DNA from 3 places in the Corynebacterium sp. TAE3-ERU30 genome. Region 2 is predicted to be linked to each of the others. Evidence: riboswitches for the same ligand, from Rfam matches in the RefSeq annotation. Region 2 holds a riboswitch; each other region holds the start of a gene.
What was found. Region 2 has a riboswitch for thiamine pyrophosphate ahead of thiC (phosphomethylpyrimidine synthase ThiC). Riboswitches for the same ligand answer to the same signal wherever they lie in the genome.
Positions count from the first base shown of each region.

Region 1: it holds a riboswitch for thiamine pyrophosphate, as region 2 does, so the genes downstream of both, KR227_RS04120 (ECF transporter S component) here and thiC (phosphomethylpyrimidine synthase ThiC) in region 2, are expected to answer to the same signal.
Region 3: it holds a riboswitch for thiamine pyrophosphate, as region 2 does, so the genes downstream of both, KR227_RS01875 (thiamine phosphate synthase) here and thiC (phosphomethylpyrimidine synthase ThiC) in region 2, are expected to answer to the same signal.

Region 1 covers NZ_JAHUTO010000002.1:249,496-254,907, forward strand. The annotation lists gene KR227_RS04105 (hypothetical protein) at 215-694, opposite strand; gene KR227_RS04110 (energy-coupling factor transporter transmembrane protein EcfT) at 696-1,463, opposite strand; gene KR227_RS04115 (ABC transporter ATP-binding protein) at 1,460-2,947, opposite strand; gene KR227_RS04120 (ECF transporter S component) at 3,043-3,648, opposite strand; TPP riboswitch at 3,643-3,752, opposite strand; gene KR227_RS04125 (DUF808 domain-containing protein) at 3,927-4,838, shown strand; gene KR227_RS04130 (sodium-dependent transporter) at 5,239-5,412, shown strand, end outside.
Region 2 covers NZ_JAHUTO010000005.1:159,207-164,618, reverse strand. The annotation lists gene thiC (phosphomethylpyrimidine synthase ThiC) at 206-1,933, opposite strand; TPP riboswitch at 1,926-2,038, opposite strand; gene KR227_RS10460 (YwqG family protein) at 2,146-2,916, opposite strand; gene KR227_RS10455 (FAD/NAD(P)-binding protein) at 3,040-4,704, shown strand; gene KR227_RS10450 (NADP-dependent isocitrate dehydrogenase) at 4,788-5,412, opposite strand, start outside.
Region 3 covers NZ_JAHUTO010000001.1:415,734-421,145, reverse strand. The annotation lists gene KR227_RS01895 (Tex family protein) at 1-992, shown strand, start outside; gene KR227_RS01890 (thiazole synthase) at 1,015-1,800, opposite strand; gene thiS (sulfur carrier protein ThiS) at 1,806-2,015, opposite strand; gene thiO (glycine oxidase ThiO) at 2,033-3,166, opposite strand; gene KR227_RS01875 (thiamine phosphate synthase) at 3,159-3,812, opposite strand; TPP riboswitch at 3,804-3,909, opposite strand; gene KR227_RS01870 (DUF1648 domain-containing protein) at 3,923-4,840, opposite strand; gene rplS (50S ribosomal protein L19) at 5,070-5,411, shown strand.

The DNA of each region.
Region 1 (5,412 bases), on a different contig from region 2:
CCCATTCGAGGTAGGTCATGCATATGGTGATGTCATCGGGTAATGACGATCGCCTTTGCGGCACGTCACATCTTAGTTTGCCTGAGAACTAAACACGAAAAACTCTTAGCTCACTGTGTGCTGCAGCTCAGCTACCTGAACCTTCACCCCTTGTAGGGGGCCGGAAAATATTTCTATAGGTCCCCAGAAAGCCCCCTCGCGCGGGGGTAATTAGCTAGGGTGCGCGGGAAAAGTCCACATCCTGCCACGGCAGCACGGAAAGAATATGCCGATCCTCCTGTGCCGCCCACATATCCCAATAGGCCGCATAGCCCGGATCGCGTTCAAGCGCCCGCCGCTTGCGCTCCGCAGCGTCGAGATCGAGGAAGATCGTGGCCACCAGACCGCGCGCCCGGGCGGCCGCGACAGTGGCGGGGGTGATGGCCCCGCAGCCTTCCACAATCAGCGGCGCGCCGGCCGAGAGGCTCCGCCACTGCCCTGCCCGCCCCTGCTCCCAGTCCCAGCGGTAGTATCCCGGCGCGATGGGTGCCAACACATCCTTGGCGACGATCTCACCGGCGGCGGCCAGCCCATGCCAACCCGGATAGAGATCATCGAGGTGCACTAGCTGGGCGCCGCTGCAGTCGGCCAACCATCGCGCCAGGGTGGTTTTGCCCGCCCCGGAGCGGCCGTCGATAAGCACAGTGCGTGGCATCTTAAGCCCCGAGGAAACGGAAGGCGCCGCTGGCGATAGACACCCCGAGCGCCACGAAGGAAATGGCCAGGCAGGCGAGCAGTACTGCGTAGTCACGGCCAGACATGGTCGATTCCCGCGCCCACGTGCGCTCGTGATCGCTGCCGAAACCGCGGGCCTCCATGGCGGTGGCGAGCTTGGAGCCGCGGCGCAACGCCAAGACGAGCAGGGCGAAGATCTGCCCGAAGAAACGGGTGACGCGGCCGCGGTCGCCGAGCCCGCGCGAGCGGCGCGCCCGCTCAAGGGCCCGCCAGTCGCGTTGGAACAGACTCATTAACCGCACCCCAGCCACGGAACCGATGACGAAGCGGGCAGGCAGCTTGAGCACCTGGGCCAGACCATCACCGAAATCGGTGGGATCGACTTTGTAGGAGACGAGCACCACGGGCAGGCCGATGGCGAGCACGCGCAGCATGATCGCGAGCGCCAGCTCGAGGGAATTATCCGTGATGTGGGCGAAGAGGAAACTGGCGTATTCGGTGCCTTCGGGCCGGCCATAGAGGGCCATGGAGATACCCGAAATGGGCGTGACGGCCAGAATCGGCCAGCCGCGGCGAGCCAGCTGCAGCCACGACATTCCGCACAGCGGCGTCACCGCGAGGGTGCAGAGCAGCGCCACCCCGGCCGATACCCAATCCACGCTGATGAGCAGTGGTGTCGTGAGAAAGAGCACGCCCAGCAGCCGGGTGACGGGATTCGTGCCACGGAGGACGTTTACGCGTGCGCTCATGCTGCCCCCTCCCCCGCCTGGGGTGTGGGGGCGTGCTTATCCACGTGGATGCGGTGATCCCCTAGCGCGTCGATAAAGAGCTGATCGTGGGTGATGGAGGCGATCGCCACGCCCTCATCGGCCAGCTCGCGGATTAGCTGCACCAATTCGGTGAAGGTGCGCCGGTCTTGGCCAAAGGTGGGCTCATCCAGCAGCAAGACCTGTGGGGCGGCAACCAGCGCCGTCGCCACAGACAAGCGGCGTTTTTGCCCGCCGGACAGAGTAAAAGGATTGGCCTCGGCGAGGTGGGCGAGCCGCAGCCGCTCTAAAAGCTCATCCACGCGGGGATGCTCCTTCAGATGCTTATTGCCGCTAATTACGCGCGGGCCCACGAGCAGCTCCTCGCGCACGGTGCGGGCGACAAATTGATGCTCGGGGTCCTGAAACACGTAGCCCAAGGTTTGGGCCAAAGCGACAGAGCGCAAGCGGTGCGGATCGACGCTGCGCTGCGGTGTGTGCACCCGCACGCTCCCGCGCACGGGCCGGAGCAGGCCGGCGACGCTGAGCGCCAGCGTCGATTTACCGGCGCCATTATCGCCGGTAATCACGGTGGAATGCCCGGCGGGAATGCTGAGGTTCAGCGGCCCCGCCACCGGCTGGTTCTTCTGCCACCCCACCATAAGATCCGTGGCGGATAGTGCTGCATTGGCGTTCGTCGGCACGGTGTGGGCGGCGGGTAGGTCGAGCTCCACCCCGGGAACCCACACTCCCTGCTCCGCCAGTTCGGAACCATGCTCGGCGATGACGGTGTCGATGGGCCCATCGGCGGCGATATCGCCCGCAGCGCCCACGACCACCGTGCGATCGAGGTGCTGCTGCCAGATGTCTACCCGGTGTTCCACCACGATGAGTGTCGCCCCGGTGCGCTCGGCAACGGCGATCACCGCATCGCGGACCTCGCGCACCCCGGTGGGATCGAGGTTGGCGGTGGGCTCGTCGAGCACAATCACCCGCGCGCCCATCGCGATCACCCCGGCCAAGGCGAGGCGCTGTTTTTGCCCGCCAGATAGCTCTGCGGTGGGATGATCCAGCGGCAGATGCAGCCCCACCAGCTCGAGTGCCTCGGGTACTCGCCGCCAGATCTCCGCGCGCTCCACACCGAGGTTCTCGCAGCCAAAGGCGACATCATCGCCCACGCGCGAGCTGATGACCTGCGAGTCGGGGTCTTGGAGCACCATTCCCACGAGGCCACGGGCCTGCTCGGGCGAGCGCCCCGCAACAGTGATGCTGCCGTGCTCATCGCCCTCATCCTCGCCGCCCAGCACGCCGGCGATGGCGTGCAGCAGCGTGGACTTGCCCGCTCCGGACTGCCCTAAAACGAGCACCCGCTCACCCTGCTCGATCTGCAGATTAATGGAGCGCAGAGTCGGGTTTTTTCGGCCTCCGTGCCGCCAGGAATAGTCCCGCACATGCACGGGGGCAGCGGCGTCGCTGAACTGCGACAGACCGTGTGAGTGCTTCACTATGGGCCACTTTCCTTGAGATTCTCGCCGTGGGCGGCGACGCACCCACGCGCTGCGGCGGATGCGGTTCGGGCAGCTTAGACTTCAGCGCGGTGTTCGCGGCCTACCGCGAAACGATCCAAGGCGCCAGCCGCTGCGAGCGCCCGCACCAGCACATAGCCGAGCAGACCCGCCAGGAAGAGACCGGAGACGATCAGGGTGGAAAGGTAGGTGATATTAAAGAGCAGCGACTTGGCGTAGTTGGCGCTGAGCACCAGCTCCAGCAAGAATGCCCCAACTGCGGCGCCGGCACCGGCCAGCATGGCCACGACGGGAGTGAAGCGTCGATAAGCAAAAATGAGGAAGATCAGCTCTGCGCCGATTCCCTGCGCCAGACCGGAGTACAGGGTCTCCGGGCCCCACTGGCTACCCAAGGTGGCAGAGACGGCGGCGGCGAGCAGCTCCACGAAAATCGCGGCGCCGGGCTTGCGAATCACCAGCCCGCCAAGAACGCCGCCGAGCAGCCACACGCCCACGGCGATACCGCCCAAACCAGGGGTGAGTGCGTCTGCGGCGGTGTACCAGGCATAGCCCACCGAATTCCAGATCCAGAAAATCAGACCGGTCGCCACACCCAATACGGCGGCCACCACGATGTCGACGACGCGCCACCGCGAGGCGGTGCGCTGGGTTGATGATGTCATGAAAAAGTACCCTCCCTCTCGCCGGAATTACCCGGATCAGGTTCACACGGTGTGTTCTCAGCCCCAGCGCGGCCTATGGCGCGCGGGCACCCGCGGTAATGTCAGTATTTAGTATGCTTAGGCAACGGCGCGACTCCCACACAGATAAACGCACAGGCCAAGGCTGGTCCATGCACACTGTGGAGTGGCAGCGCCGGTACACGGCTCTTGCAACACTAGCGGGGCTAGTGCACCCTAAGCAACCGCTCTTTTTCCCCGTATCTAGTTAGGACCTCTTCATGGCCGGTGGGCTTGCAGCGCTTCTCGACGACGTCTCCCTTCTTGCTCGGGCCGCCGCCGCGAATATTGACGATGTGGCTCTCCACGCGGCCAAGACCTCTACCAAGGCCGCCGGCGTGGTGGTCGATGATGCGGCTGTGACCCCGAAGTTCGTCGCCGGAGTCTCGCCCTCGCGCGAGCTGCCCATGATCTTCCGGATCGCCCGGGGCTCGCTCTTTAATAAGCTCATTGTGATCCTGCCGCTGGCGCTGCTATTGAGCTGGCTGGTGCCCTGGCTACTCAACCCGATCCTGATGGTCGGCGGTGCCTTTCTCTGCTTCGAAGGCATGGAGAAGGTAGTCGAGCTGGTCACCGGCGCGGAAGGCAAACAGACCCCGGCCTCCGCCAATAAGTCGGTGGATGAGGACCAGCTGGTCAAAAGCGCCATCGCCACCGATCTCATTTTGAGCGCGGAGATCATGGTGATCTCCCTCAACCAGGTGGCCCACCTGACCTTCGGGGTGCGCACCGCGGTGCTCGTGGTGGTGGCCATGGGCCTGACCGCGCTGGTCTATGGCGCGGTGGCGCTGCTGGTGAAGATGGATGATGTGGGGCTCAAGCTCGCCGCCTCCGATAACTCCGGCGCCGCCACCTTCGGCCGCGGACTGGTCGCCGCTATGCCGAAGGTGCTGGCCGCGATCAGCGTGATCGGCACCTTCGCCATGCTCTGGGTCGGCGGGCACATTATCGTCCACGGTGCCGCCGAGCTGGGATGGCGTGGCCCCGAGGACCTGATGCATTCCCTCTCCCACGGCCACTACAGCTTCCTCGGCTGGTTGATTAATACCGGCTACTCGCTCGTGGTCGGTGCGATCATCGGCAGCATTCTGGCCACGGCCGTGCACTTCTCGCCGCTGAAGCGCAACCACTAACGCAACCACTACGACTTCACTACAACTTGGGCGGGGTATATCTCCGCAGGCGCCGCACTGGGGTGAGTCTCCGCTGCGGCGCCTTTATTGATGGGCATTACTATATAAGACCCCTATTTTTCTGCTCTTTGCTCCCGCAACCCGAGATTCGCAGCGCGCAGCAGCACTCTGCGCGACCCTCGCTACCCCCAGATGAGCGTAGCCGCGAGCCCTCGACAGGCCTCCTAGCTGGGAAACCCCGCCTTTCTTAGATTTTCCTGAAATTCTATAGAGGCTGTTCTTATATCCGTACCGACTCTGTTATTGTGAGACCAAGTTTCCCACCATGTGAAACTTTCTTTGAGAGCGAGGTGCGCGGCACACTGCGGCGCATCGGAATCAGTAGAAAAGAGACCGAGACATGTCTACCTCCACGAGCACCGCAGGTAGCGCCGAGGTCGCCCAGAGCCGCGAAACATTCTCCTCGCGGCAGGCGTTCCTCTTCGCTGCCATCGGCTCCGCTGTGGGCCTAGGAAACATCTGGCGCTTCCCTTATGTTGCCTATCAGTCCGGCGGTGGCGCCTTCCTCATCCCC
Region 2 (5,412 bases):
GCGTTGTCAGCAACCCTAACGAACCGCTCGGTCTAGAGCAAGAGCTACGCGGCCGGCATGGGCGCGGTTAGGCGCGCTGAACTGCGACGATAAGATAGACAGCTTGGTATGTGAGTTAGCTCATTTTGGGGGTGATCGGCGATATACGAGACCCCGCCCCAGCCATTGATCGGCCGGGGCGGGGCGTCGGGTGCGGGTGTGGGTTTTAGGAGGTGGCGGGGCTCAGCGGCAGGTAGACGCGCTCGCCGCGCTCGGTGAACTCATCCGACTTTTCCTGCATGCCGGCCTCGATGGCTTCAGCCGAGGTGAGGCCGTGCTCCTGGGCATAGTCGCGCACGTCCTGGCTGATCTTCATCGAGCAGAACTTCGGGCCGCACATAGAGCAGAAGTGGGCGGTCTTAGCCGGTTCAGCCGGCAGGGTCTCATCGTGGAAGTCCAGCGCCGTATCGGGATCCAGGGCCAGGGCGAATTGATCGTGCCAGCGGAACTCGAAACGGGCGGTGGACAAGGCATCATCGCGCTCCTGGGCGCGGGGATGTCCCTTGCCCAGATCCGCGGCGTGGGCGGCGATCTTATAGGTGATCACGCCCGTCTTTACGTCATCGCGGTTGGGCAGGCCCAAATGCTCCTTCGGGGTGACGTAGCAGAGCATCGCGGTGCCCGCCTGGCCGATGATGGCGGCGCCAATCGCGGAGGTGATGTGATCGTAGCCGGGGGCAATATCGGTGGTCAGCGGGCCGAGGGTATAGAAGGGGGCCTCATCGCACCAGTCCTCCTCCCAGGTGACATTTTCTGCCACCTTGTGCATGGGGATGTGGCCGGGGCCCTCGATCATCACCTGCACGCCATGATCGTGGGCGATGCGGGTGAGCTCGCCGAGAGTGCGCAGCTCGGCCAACTGGGCCTCGTCATTGGCATCGGCGATCGAGCCCGGGCGCAGGCCATCGCCGAGGGAGAAGGTGACATCATAGGCGGCGAGAATCTCGCAGAGCTCCGCGAAGTTGGTGTACAGGAAGGACTCGCGGTGCTCCTTCAAGCACCACGCCGCCATGATCGAGCCGCCGCGGCTGACGATGCCGGTGACGCGCTCGGCGGCCAGCGGAATATAGCGCAGCAGCACCCCGGCGTGCACCGTCATATAATCCACGCCCTGCTCGCACTGCTCAATGATGGTGTCGCGGTAGATCTCCCAGGTGAGCTTGGTGGGATCGCCCTTGACCTTCTCCAGGGCCTGGTAGATCGGCACGGTGCCCACCGGCACGGGGGAGTTACGCAGGATCCACTCGCGGGTCTCGTGAATATTGTCGCCGGTGGAGAGATCCATGATGGTGTCCGCGCCCCAGCGGGTGGCCCACACCATCTTCTCCACCTCCTCCGCGATGGAGCTAGTGACCGCCGAATTACCGATATTCGCATTCACCTTCACCGCGAACTTCTTGCCGATGATCATCGGCTCGATCTCGGGGTGCCTGTGATTGGCGCAGATCACTGCACGGCCCGCGGCCACCTCCTCGCGCACCTCCTCGGGGGTGAAGCCCTCGCGGTGGGCGATGAAGGTCATCTCCGGGGTGATGATCCCGGCCCGAGCCCAGGCCAGCTGGGTGCGCACCAGCGTGGTGGGCTGCGCCTCCGAGGCGGGGGCGGGGGCCGGGGTTTCCCACTGCTCGCGCAGCGGCTCGAGGCCCTTCTTCAGATCCAGCTGGGGGTTGTCCTCGGTGTAGATACCGGAGGTGTCATAGACCTCGAAATCCGTGCCGGTGGTCAGCTCGATGGCCCGCGCCGGAATGCGCATGGTGGTGGTGGAGCCATCGGTGTTGGTGTGGGTGACCTCGCGGTAGGTCTTGTGGCTGCGGTAGATGGGGCCGGTGGTCAGCTCGCCCGGTTCGGGCGCGGCACTGCGGGCCTTCTTGGCGGCAGACAGACGGGTAGTCATAAAAAATCCTTCCTACGCTGGCATGATCCAGACAGGTTCATACGGTCGACCCATGCGCTGGGTCCTCTCAGCGCGCAGCATCAGCGCACTCCCGTGGGTATGAGGTTGTATTTACTTAAGGCTATAGCACGATGGCCGCTCTGTCCTCGCTTTGGGCCATGACCCCCGCGCTACCCCTGAGTCGGCGGGGAACAGAGCACCTCAGCGCGTGGCTAGTAGCAGTCCCAGCTATAGCCGACGCGGGAGAAGTCGCGGGCCTTAAGATCCGCAGCGGAGATGAAAAACGCCCCCACGCCGGCATCGCCCCACATCACCGGCCCCTCGCTATCGATCTGCAGCAGCAGCACATCGAGCTCATCTTCTGGGGTGCGCAGGTCCGCCTGGGTGAAGAAGGGATAGCCGCCGATACGGTGCCCGCCGGCGGTGTGGCTATCGCGGAGCTGATCCACGAGCTCGTCGATATCGGCAGCATCCACCGTGATACCCAGCTCGTCTTCTGCGTCCTCCACCGCCTCCTCGAAGCGATGGTCCTCGGTGGAGATGGGCTGGCGGACGAGCTCGAAGTCCATCCCAGTGCCCTCGCTGCGAGTAAAGGGGGTGTGGGCCGCGGCGGGCAGGGTATAGGCGCTGCTGTCGACGGTGGAATCAAAGGATTCGCGGTAGATCACCCGGTGGTTATTGCGCCGGATATTGTCGAAGTCGTGCATGCCCAGCAGGTCATCGCCGCCGATGAAAAATTGCAGCAGGCCGGTGGTAGGCAGCAGATCATTAGCGGGAAGCTCGGCGAGGTTGAGCTGCGTCAGAAATACCAGCGGCTCGCCATCTTGGCCCACCGGCGCCTCTTCGCCAGGGTCCAGATAGGGCTGGCCGCCCACGGTGCTCTCGCTCAGCGTCTGCGGGGTGCCGCGCAGCTGAATCTCGATAGAGGGGAGGGTGGAGTGTTCGGTGATATGCGCGAAGAGACGCTCGGATTCGCTGCTCATGGGGTCCTTTCCGCTAGGGCGCTCGCTCAATGACTGTGGTGCGCCTCATGCTAGGGTGCCGAGGCGCCCAGCGCTAGGGAACACCTGTACGAAGTCGAGGCGGCGGCGGAATACAATGGCCCTATGGCTCGAATAGCGATCATTGGGTGTGGCCCGCGGGGATTGGCGGTGCTGGAAAGGCTGACAGCTTTCGCCGAGCAGCGCGGCGTGCAAGATCTGTGCATCGAGGTGATCGAGGAGTACGCTCCCGGCTCCGGTGCGGTGTGGAATCCCGAGCAGTCGCCGCTCATGCTCATGAATACCGCCAGTGGGGAAGTCACGGCCTTCGTGGACGAGACCGTGGAGCTCAGCGGCCCGCTCTGCACCGGCCCCACTCTCTATGAATGGGCCCATAGCGACGCCGCGGAGCCGTGGCTGGCGCTCGCCGGCGAGTGGGCACAGCAGGAAGCCGCGCAGCTTGCGGCCGCGGATCCCGCCAGCCGGCCCCTCTATGGCCTCTATCTGCAGTGGCGTTTCTCCCAGCTCAACGGCGCGGGCGTGCGGGTGCATACGCGCCGGGCCCGCCGCGTCCATCGCTTCGGGGAGGGCTGGCAGATCGACTTCGCCGATGCGGCGGAATCTATTCGCGTGGACGCCTGCGTGCTCACGCTCGGCCACATCCCCGCCCAGCTGCCACCCGATGTGCGCCAGCTCGACGAGGCGCTAGCGCAGCTCGGGATCACCAATACGCTGCACATCCACCCCGCTAATGCCGCCGACCACCTCGCGGAGCTCGAGACGCTAGAGCCCGGTGAGACGGTGCTGATTAAGGGCGTGGGGCTGTCTTTCTTTGACTATATGGCCGCCCTCACCGAAGGCCGCGGCGGCCGCTTCACCGCGGCGGGCTATGAGCCCTCGGGGCGGGAGCCGCATATCGTGGCCGGCTCCCCGAGTGGTCTGCCCTATCGCGGCAAGCGGAATCTGCTCCAGCAGTACACGCCGCAGGTGCTCACCCCGGAGGCGATCGCGGATCTCACCCCGCCGATCGATTTCATGCGCGATATTTGGCCGCTTATCACCGCCGAGGTGGAGGCCCACTATCCCGATGTGGATTGGCAAAAGATCATCGACCCCGCAGTGGACATGGGGCAGTGGCGGCAGTGGCTGCACACCTACCTCACCGAGGACGCCTCGTGGTTTGACCCGATTCGCGATACCTGGCCGGTGATTGAGCAGGCCGTGGGCGCGGGGCGGCTCTCCGCGCATAGCTACTCGGCGCACTTTAAGGACTTCTTCACTGGGGTCAATAGCGCGAATCTGCAGGGGCCGCCGCAGTTTCGTCTCGCGCAGCTCGATGCGCTTATCGACGCCGGCATCGTCACCCTGCCCGGCCCCGGCTTTTATGTGGAACCCAGTGCCCCGCAGGGCTTTGTGGGCTATTCGCGGATGAACGCCACGCAGCGCTATCACAGCCGGGTGTGTATTGAGGCCCGCCAACCCAACCCCGATGTGTCCGTGAGCGCCGATCCGCTCATGCAGCAGCTGCTGGCGGAGGAAGTGGCCATGGAGATGGTGCTGGCGGATGCAACGGGCACGGCGCCCACTGGGGCCCTGGCGATCTCGGAGGAGACGATGCGGGTGATCCACCCCGCCAATGGCCAGCCTTGGGCCAGCCTCTATGCCTTCGGGATTTCGGTGGCGGGGCTGCACTGGCCGGTGGCGGAAACCGCCCAAGCCCGCAGCAATCACGGGATTTTGCGCCGCGCCGATGCGATTGCGGCCGATATTGCCGCCCGCTTTATGGCCTAGCGCGGGCGGGCAGCAGCCCAGACACGGCAAAAGCCCACCGCCGCGGAGGATGATCTCTGCGGCGGTGGGCCTTGGCGTTGTGCTTACTTCAGGGTGTCGAGGATCTCGTTGTAGCGAGCGACCGGACGCATCACAGCGTTGGCCTTCTCCTCATCGGGGGCATAGTAGCCGCCCAGATCAACGGACTCGCCCTGGACGTCGATGAGCGCCTGGTGGATCTCCTCGGAGGCCTCCTGCAGGGCCTCGGCGACCGGCTTGAAGGTCGCGGCGATCTCCGCGTCATCGCTCTGCTGTGCCAGCTCGGTGGCCCAGAAGAGAGTCAGCCAGAAGTGAGAGCCACGGTTGTCGTTCTCATTGACCTTGCGGGAGGGGGACTTGCCCTCGTTCAGCAGGGTCTCGGTGGCCTTGTCCAAAGCGGAGGCCAGCACGCCGGCCTTGTCATTGCCATTGGACTGCTGCTCGTGGCGGAAGGACTCGGCCAGAGCCAGGAACTCACCGAGGGAGTCCCAGCGCAGGTGGTTTTCCTCCACCAGCTGCTGCACGTGCTTCGGGGCGGAGCCGCCGGCACCGGTCTCGAAGAGGCCGCCGCCTGCCATGAGCGGCACCACGGAGAGCATCTTCGCGGAGGTACCCAGCTCGAGGATCGGGAAGAGGTCGGTGTTGTAGTCACGCAGCACGTTACCGGTCACGGAGATGGTGTCCTCGCCG
Region 3 (5,412 bases), on a different contig from region 2:
TGCAGGACCCGCTGGCCGAGTTGGTGAAGATCGACCCGAAATCCATCGGCGTGGGGCAATACCAGCATGATGTGAACCAGGTGGCGCTGGCCCGCAGCCTCGATGGGGTCGTGGAGGCCGCGGTGAATGCCGTGGGCGTGGATGTTAATACCGCCTCGGTGCCGCTACTGGAGCGCGTCGCCGGGATCTCCTCGACGGTGGCGCAGAATATCGTGCACTATCGCGACCAAGAGGGCGCTTTCCGCTCGCGGGCGCAGTTGAAGAAGGTGCCGCGGCTCGGCCCCAAGGCCTTCGAACAGGCCGCGGGTTTTCTCCGTATCCACGGGGCCAAAGATCCCCTTGATGCCTCCGCCGTGCACCCCGAGGCCTATTCCGTGGCGCGCCGCATGGCCGAGTCCACGGGCTTGAGCGTCGGCGAGCTCATCGGCAATAGCCGCGTGCTCTCCCGCCTGGCACCCGCCGATTTCGCGGATGATCGCTTCGGTGTGCCCACGGTGAGCGATATCCTCGCCGAGTTGGACAAGCCCGGCCGCGATCCCCGTCCCGAGTTCGCCACCGCCCGCTTCAAGGAGGGCGTGGAAAAAATCAGCGATCTCACTCCCGGCATGGTTCTCGAGGGCACGGTGACCAACGTGGCGGCCTTTGGTGCCTTCGTGGATGTGGGCGTCCACCAGGACGGCCTGGTCCACGTCTCGGCGATGGCCGATCGTTATGTCTCCGACCCGCACGAGGTGGTGCGCTCCGGACAGGTGGTGCGGGTGAAGGTGCTGGATGTCGATGTAGACCGCAAGCGCATCTCACTGTCCTTGCGGCTTGACGACGACGCCTCGCAGCCAGCCACCCCAGCTGCAGGTGGATCTGGGTCTGCCGCGAAGCCCCGGCGGCGCTCTGGTGGCAAGCGGGGCGGTGGGCAGCGCCGCTCCACCGGTTCCGCGCAGCGCCGCAGCGACCACGGCTCCATGGCCGAGGCGCTCAAACGCGCCGGGTTCTAGGCGAAGCGGGCCGCACGCAGCCCTAGAGGACGGTGTCCGCCCAGCTGGCCAGGCCCTCAAACGAGGAGGAGGCCTGGGCGTGGCGGCGCTGCGGGATCCGTCCCGCGGCGCGGGCATGGGCGCCCGCCTGCACGGCGAGTTTCATCGCGGTGGCCATGGCCACCGGATCCTGGGCGCGGTTGACCGCCGAGGCCAAGAGCACCCCCGCGCAGCCCAGTTCCATGGCGCGGGCGGCATCCGAGGCCGTGCCCACCCCCGCATCGAGCAGCACCGGCACCTGGGCGCGGGAGCAGATCAGCTCGAGATTGTGCTCATTGACAATGCCCAGTCCCGTGCCGATCGGGGAGCCCAGCGGCATCACGGCATGCACCCCCACATCCTCTAAGCGTTGGGCCACCACCGGATCGTCCGAGGTATAGGCCATCACCGTGAAGTCATCGAGCACCAACTGCTCACAGGCATCGAGGGTTTCCACCACATCGGGCAGCAGGGTGTGCTCATCGGCGATCACCTCCACCTTGATCAGATCCGTGCCCAGGGCCTCCCGGGCGAGGCGTGCGGTGAGCACGGCATCACGGGCGGTGCGACACCCGGCCGTATTGGGCAAGGTGGCGATCCCCAGTCGGGAAAGCAGCTCGAAAATGGACTCCCCACTGGTGTTGGTGCGCCCAGCGTGGCGTCGCATAGCCACCGTGGTCACCTGCGTGCCGGAGGCGAGAAGCGCCTGCTCCAGTATGTCCTGGGAGGTGGCCCCGCCGGTGCCCATGATCAGGTGGGAGGAAAACTCGTGTGGGCCAATACGCAGCATAAAAACTAGCCTCCTTGGGCGGCGGTGAGGATATCAATGGTGTGATCGGCGGAGAGCGTATGCTCGGCCCACTCCGCGGCCGGCACCACGGTGGCGTCCACGGCCACGGCGATGCCCGCGGTCTCTGCGGAGCCGGTGTGCTGCCGCACTACCTCGGCCACGGTGATCGGGGAGGAGAAGCGCTGGGGCGAATCATTGATGGTCAGGGTGAACATAGGGGTGGATGTACTCCTCACAACGTGCTGGGTCGTTCGTGCCGATAAGGATTGCAGTGCTCGAGATCCTGTGGCTCGCCGCCTTCCACGAGCTCGACCGTGCGGCGCGCCGCCCAGGAGCTGAGCAAAATACCGTGCCGGAAATAGCCGGTAGAGACGATGAGATTTCCCATGCGGGCGCGGCCCAGATAGGGCAGATCATCCGGCGAGCCGGGCCGGGCGCCGGTGGCTGCCTCGATAAGCTCGCATTCCTCCAGTCCGGGCATGATGCGGATGGCGTCGCGAAGCAAATCATAGACCGCCCCCACCTTGGGCTCTTGCAGATGATCCTCGCGGGTGCTCGCGCCAATAGCGATGGTCTGATCCACGGCGCGCGGAATGATGTAGACGGGGCGATCCTCCACGAAGCCGCGTATCACCTTGGTGCACAACGGCTGCAGGTGAGCAGGCACACGCACCCGCAGAATATCGCCGTAGACCGGGCGCAGCTGCACCGGATTGTCCCAGCCGGTGATTTCCCCCACGCCCAGCCCGGCGGCAAGAATCACCTGCTCGTTTTCCTCTACCGCATAGGTGGCGGCGCTGGTGTGCAAAGCCTGCACGCGCTCCGCGGCATCGAGATGCGTCACCGCCTCGGAATGAAGCTCCACCCCGAGCGTGCGACAGGCATCAAGCAGGGCGCGGGCGCAGACGCGAGGATAGATCTGAAAATCCCCAGGGATGCTCACCGCGCCCGTCAGGCGCGGACTCAGCGCCGGCTCCTCGCTGCGGGCCTGGCGGGTAGTGATGCGGGTGGCGCGCATCTCGAAGGCGTGTTGATAGAGCGCGAGCTCTTCCACATGCTGGCCATCGGCGTGATCGGCGGCCACCACTAGGGTGCCGGCATCATCGAATCCCAGCGGTAGCTCGGTGTGCGCGGAAAGCTCCGCCACGAGCTCCGGCCAATACCGGGCCGCATCCTTCATGAGCGGAAAGAGAGCCTCTTGGCGGTACTGCACCTCCGCCACCGGGGCCAGCATCCCGCCCGCATAATGGGTGGCCCCCGAGGCGGGGGAGGGATCGAAAAGCCGCACCTGATGGCCGCGGCGCGCAAGACTAAAAGCGGTGCTCAGGCCCACAATGCCGGCGCCAATGATCGTCACCTTAGACATGGCTCAACCCCTGCAGCACCTGCTGCACGGCCGCGCCGGGATCGGGAGCATGGTGCAGGGCGCGCACCAGCGCGACGCCGGCCACCCCGGTGGCGCCAAGATCGGCGGCATCGCTGGGCTGGACATCGCCGATGGCCACCACGGGCAGGGTGGAGAGCTCTACCAGCTCCGGATAGCCCGCTAGACCAATGGGGGCGCGACCGGAATCCTTGGTGGGGCTGGGCCGAAAAGGCCCGCAGCCGATGTAATCAATCACCTCGGCCACCTCATTCGCGGCGGCGACGAGCTCGCGGGTGCCGGTGGTCAGCCCGATGATGGCGTCGGGGCCAAGCAGGGCGCGGGCGGCGCGGACGGGGATATCGGCTTGGCCGAGGTGCACTCCCGCGATCGGCGCGCCCGCGGCACGGGCCGCCAGGGCCACATCAACGCGGTCATCGACGAGCGTGCGCGTTGTCGGTGCCACCTCGTGCACAGCGTGGGCCACGGCGCAGGAAAGATGAAAGAGATCGCGGGCAGAAATAGGCTTCGAGCGCACTTGCACGACGCCCGCGCCGGCGCGAGCGCAGCGCACCGCCGTGTCCACGACCCGCACGGGATCGTCGGCGGCGGTGACCAGATAACAGCGATAATCAACGGTGTCGCCCATAGGCATGCTTCCTTCGTCGGTGCTAACCACAGCAGGTTCTAGCGGTGTGTTCTCAGCCTCTCGCCACTGCGGCGACGAGGCACCCGCGCATGGGGATTAGTGTACGCGCTCTAGTCGCTCGCGTTGCTCGTTTCGCTCAGCCGAGCGTTGATCTCTGCGGCGATCTCTGCGGCCTGCCCCTCGGGTACCACGATGGTCGCGCGCTGCTGCTGCAGCTGCACGCGCACCGCATTGCCGGGGCCGAGGATAACGTAGAGGTCGGAGCCATTCTGGTTGATTCCATAGCCGCCACAATCCCAGAAGCCGACGTGGTCGATAGTCTCGACCTGCTGTATCTCCGAGTAGGGAAACACCATGAGTTCGGGGGAGCGGAGGATCAGGGCGGCGTCGTCAAGCTCGATGCGCGTGCGGCTGCCGAGATACGCGGTGGTGATGATGATCCCGAGGACGAAGATCATGGTGGCGGGGGAGATGAGCACCAGCAGCAGGGACGGCAGCAAGAGGAGGAGTGTTCCCCAGGGGATGCGGCGGGTGGGGTCTTCCCAGACACGGGGCGCAGACTCGACGTGCAGCGCCGCGATTGTCTGGCGGCGCACCCAGCCGTGGAGTAGTGCTGCGAGAAACACCGAGAGCAGCATCGTGATCACACCCGGCAGCCACGCCGTGTGCACCGTCGCGAGCTCTGTCTCATCGAGACCGCGTTGGGGCAGCAGGACATCGAGGAGCAGCGCCAGCATAAAACCAGAGGACAGCACCGCCGCCCCGCCGAGGCCGCATACCCGTCGCCGGACCGCTAGTCCGCCCAAGAGCAGGGCGAGGGGGCCGAAGAGCCCCGCCAGAATAAGAATCAGCGACAGTGGAGAACCAAAGTTATTGGGCGGGCCGGTCAGGCCCCAGTGTGTGGCGATGGTCGCGGGAAGCTCGGGCAGCAGCGCGAGCAGAACCCACGCCAGCCCCGGCAGCATAATTGCCAGCGGCAGCAGCAGATAGGCGATCAGGAACGGTCTACGGGGCAGCTGGGACCTCATGCCATAGAAGTATAGGAGCAAAGGGGGCTGGCGGGCGCGCCACGCATGGAGAATACGCTGTGTCGATCATTTGTTATTGCTGGCTGAGCATGGCATAATCTCGAAAGTTGTCTGCCTCATTGATGGCAGCTTCTGTCACTGTCTCGGATACGAACCAGCCGAGCGCCCCGGCACGTGGGGAAAAGCCGCTAGGTTCCTCTATTCAGCACAAGATTCAAAGGATTGTTTCATGAACATTCTCGACAAGGTAGATGCAGCATCGCTGCGCGACGATATCCCGACTTTCCGTCCCGGTGACACCGTGGACGTGCACGTGAAGATCATCGAGGGCGGCAACCAGCGCGTCCAGGTCTTCCGTGGCGTTGTGATCCGTCGCCAGGGCGGTGGCATCCGCGAGACCTTCACCGTCCGCAAGGTGTCCTTCGGCATCGGTGTGGAGCGTACCTTCCCGGTGCACTCCCCGAACATTGATCACATCGACGTGATCACCCGCGGTAAGGTCCGCCGTGCGAAGCTCTACTACCTGCGCAACCTGCGCGGTAAGGCTGCCAAGATCAAGGAGCGCCGCTAGT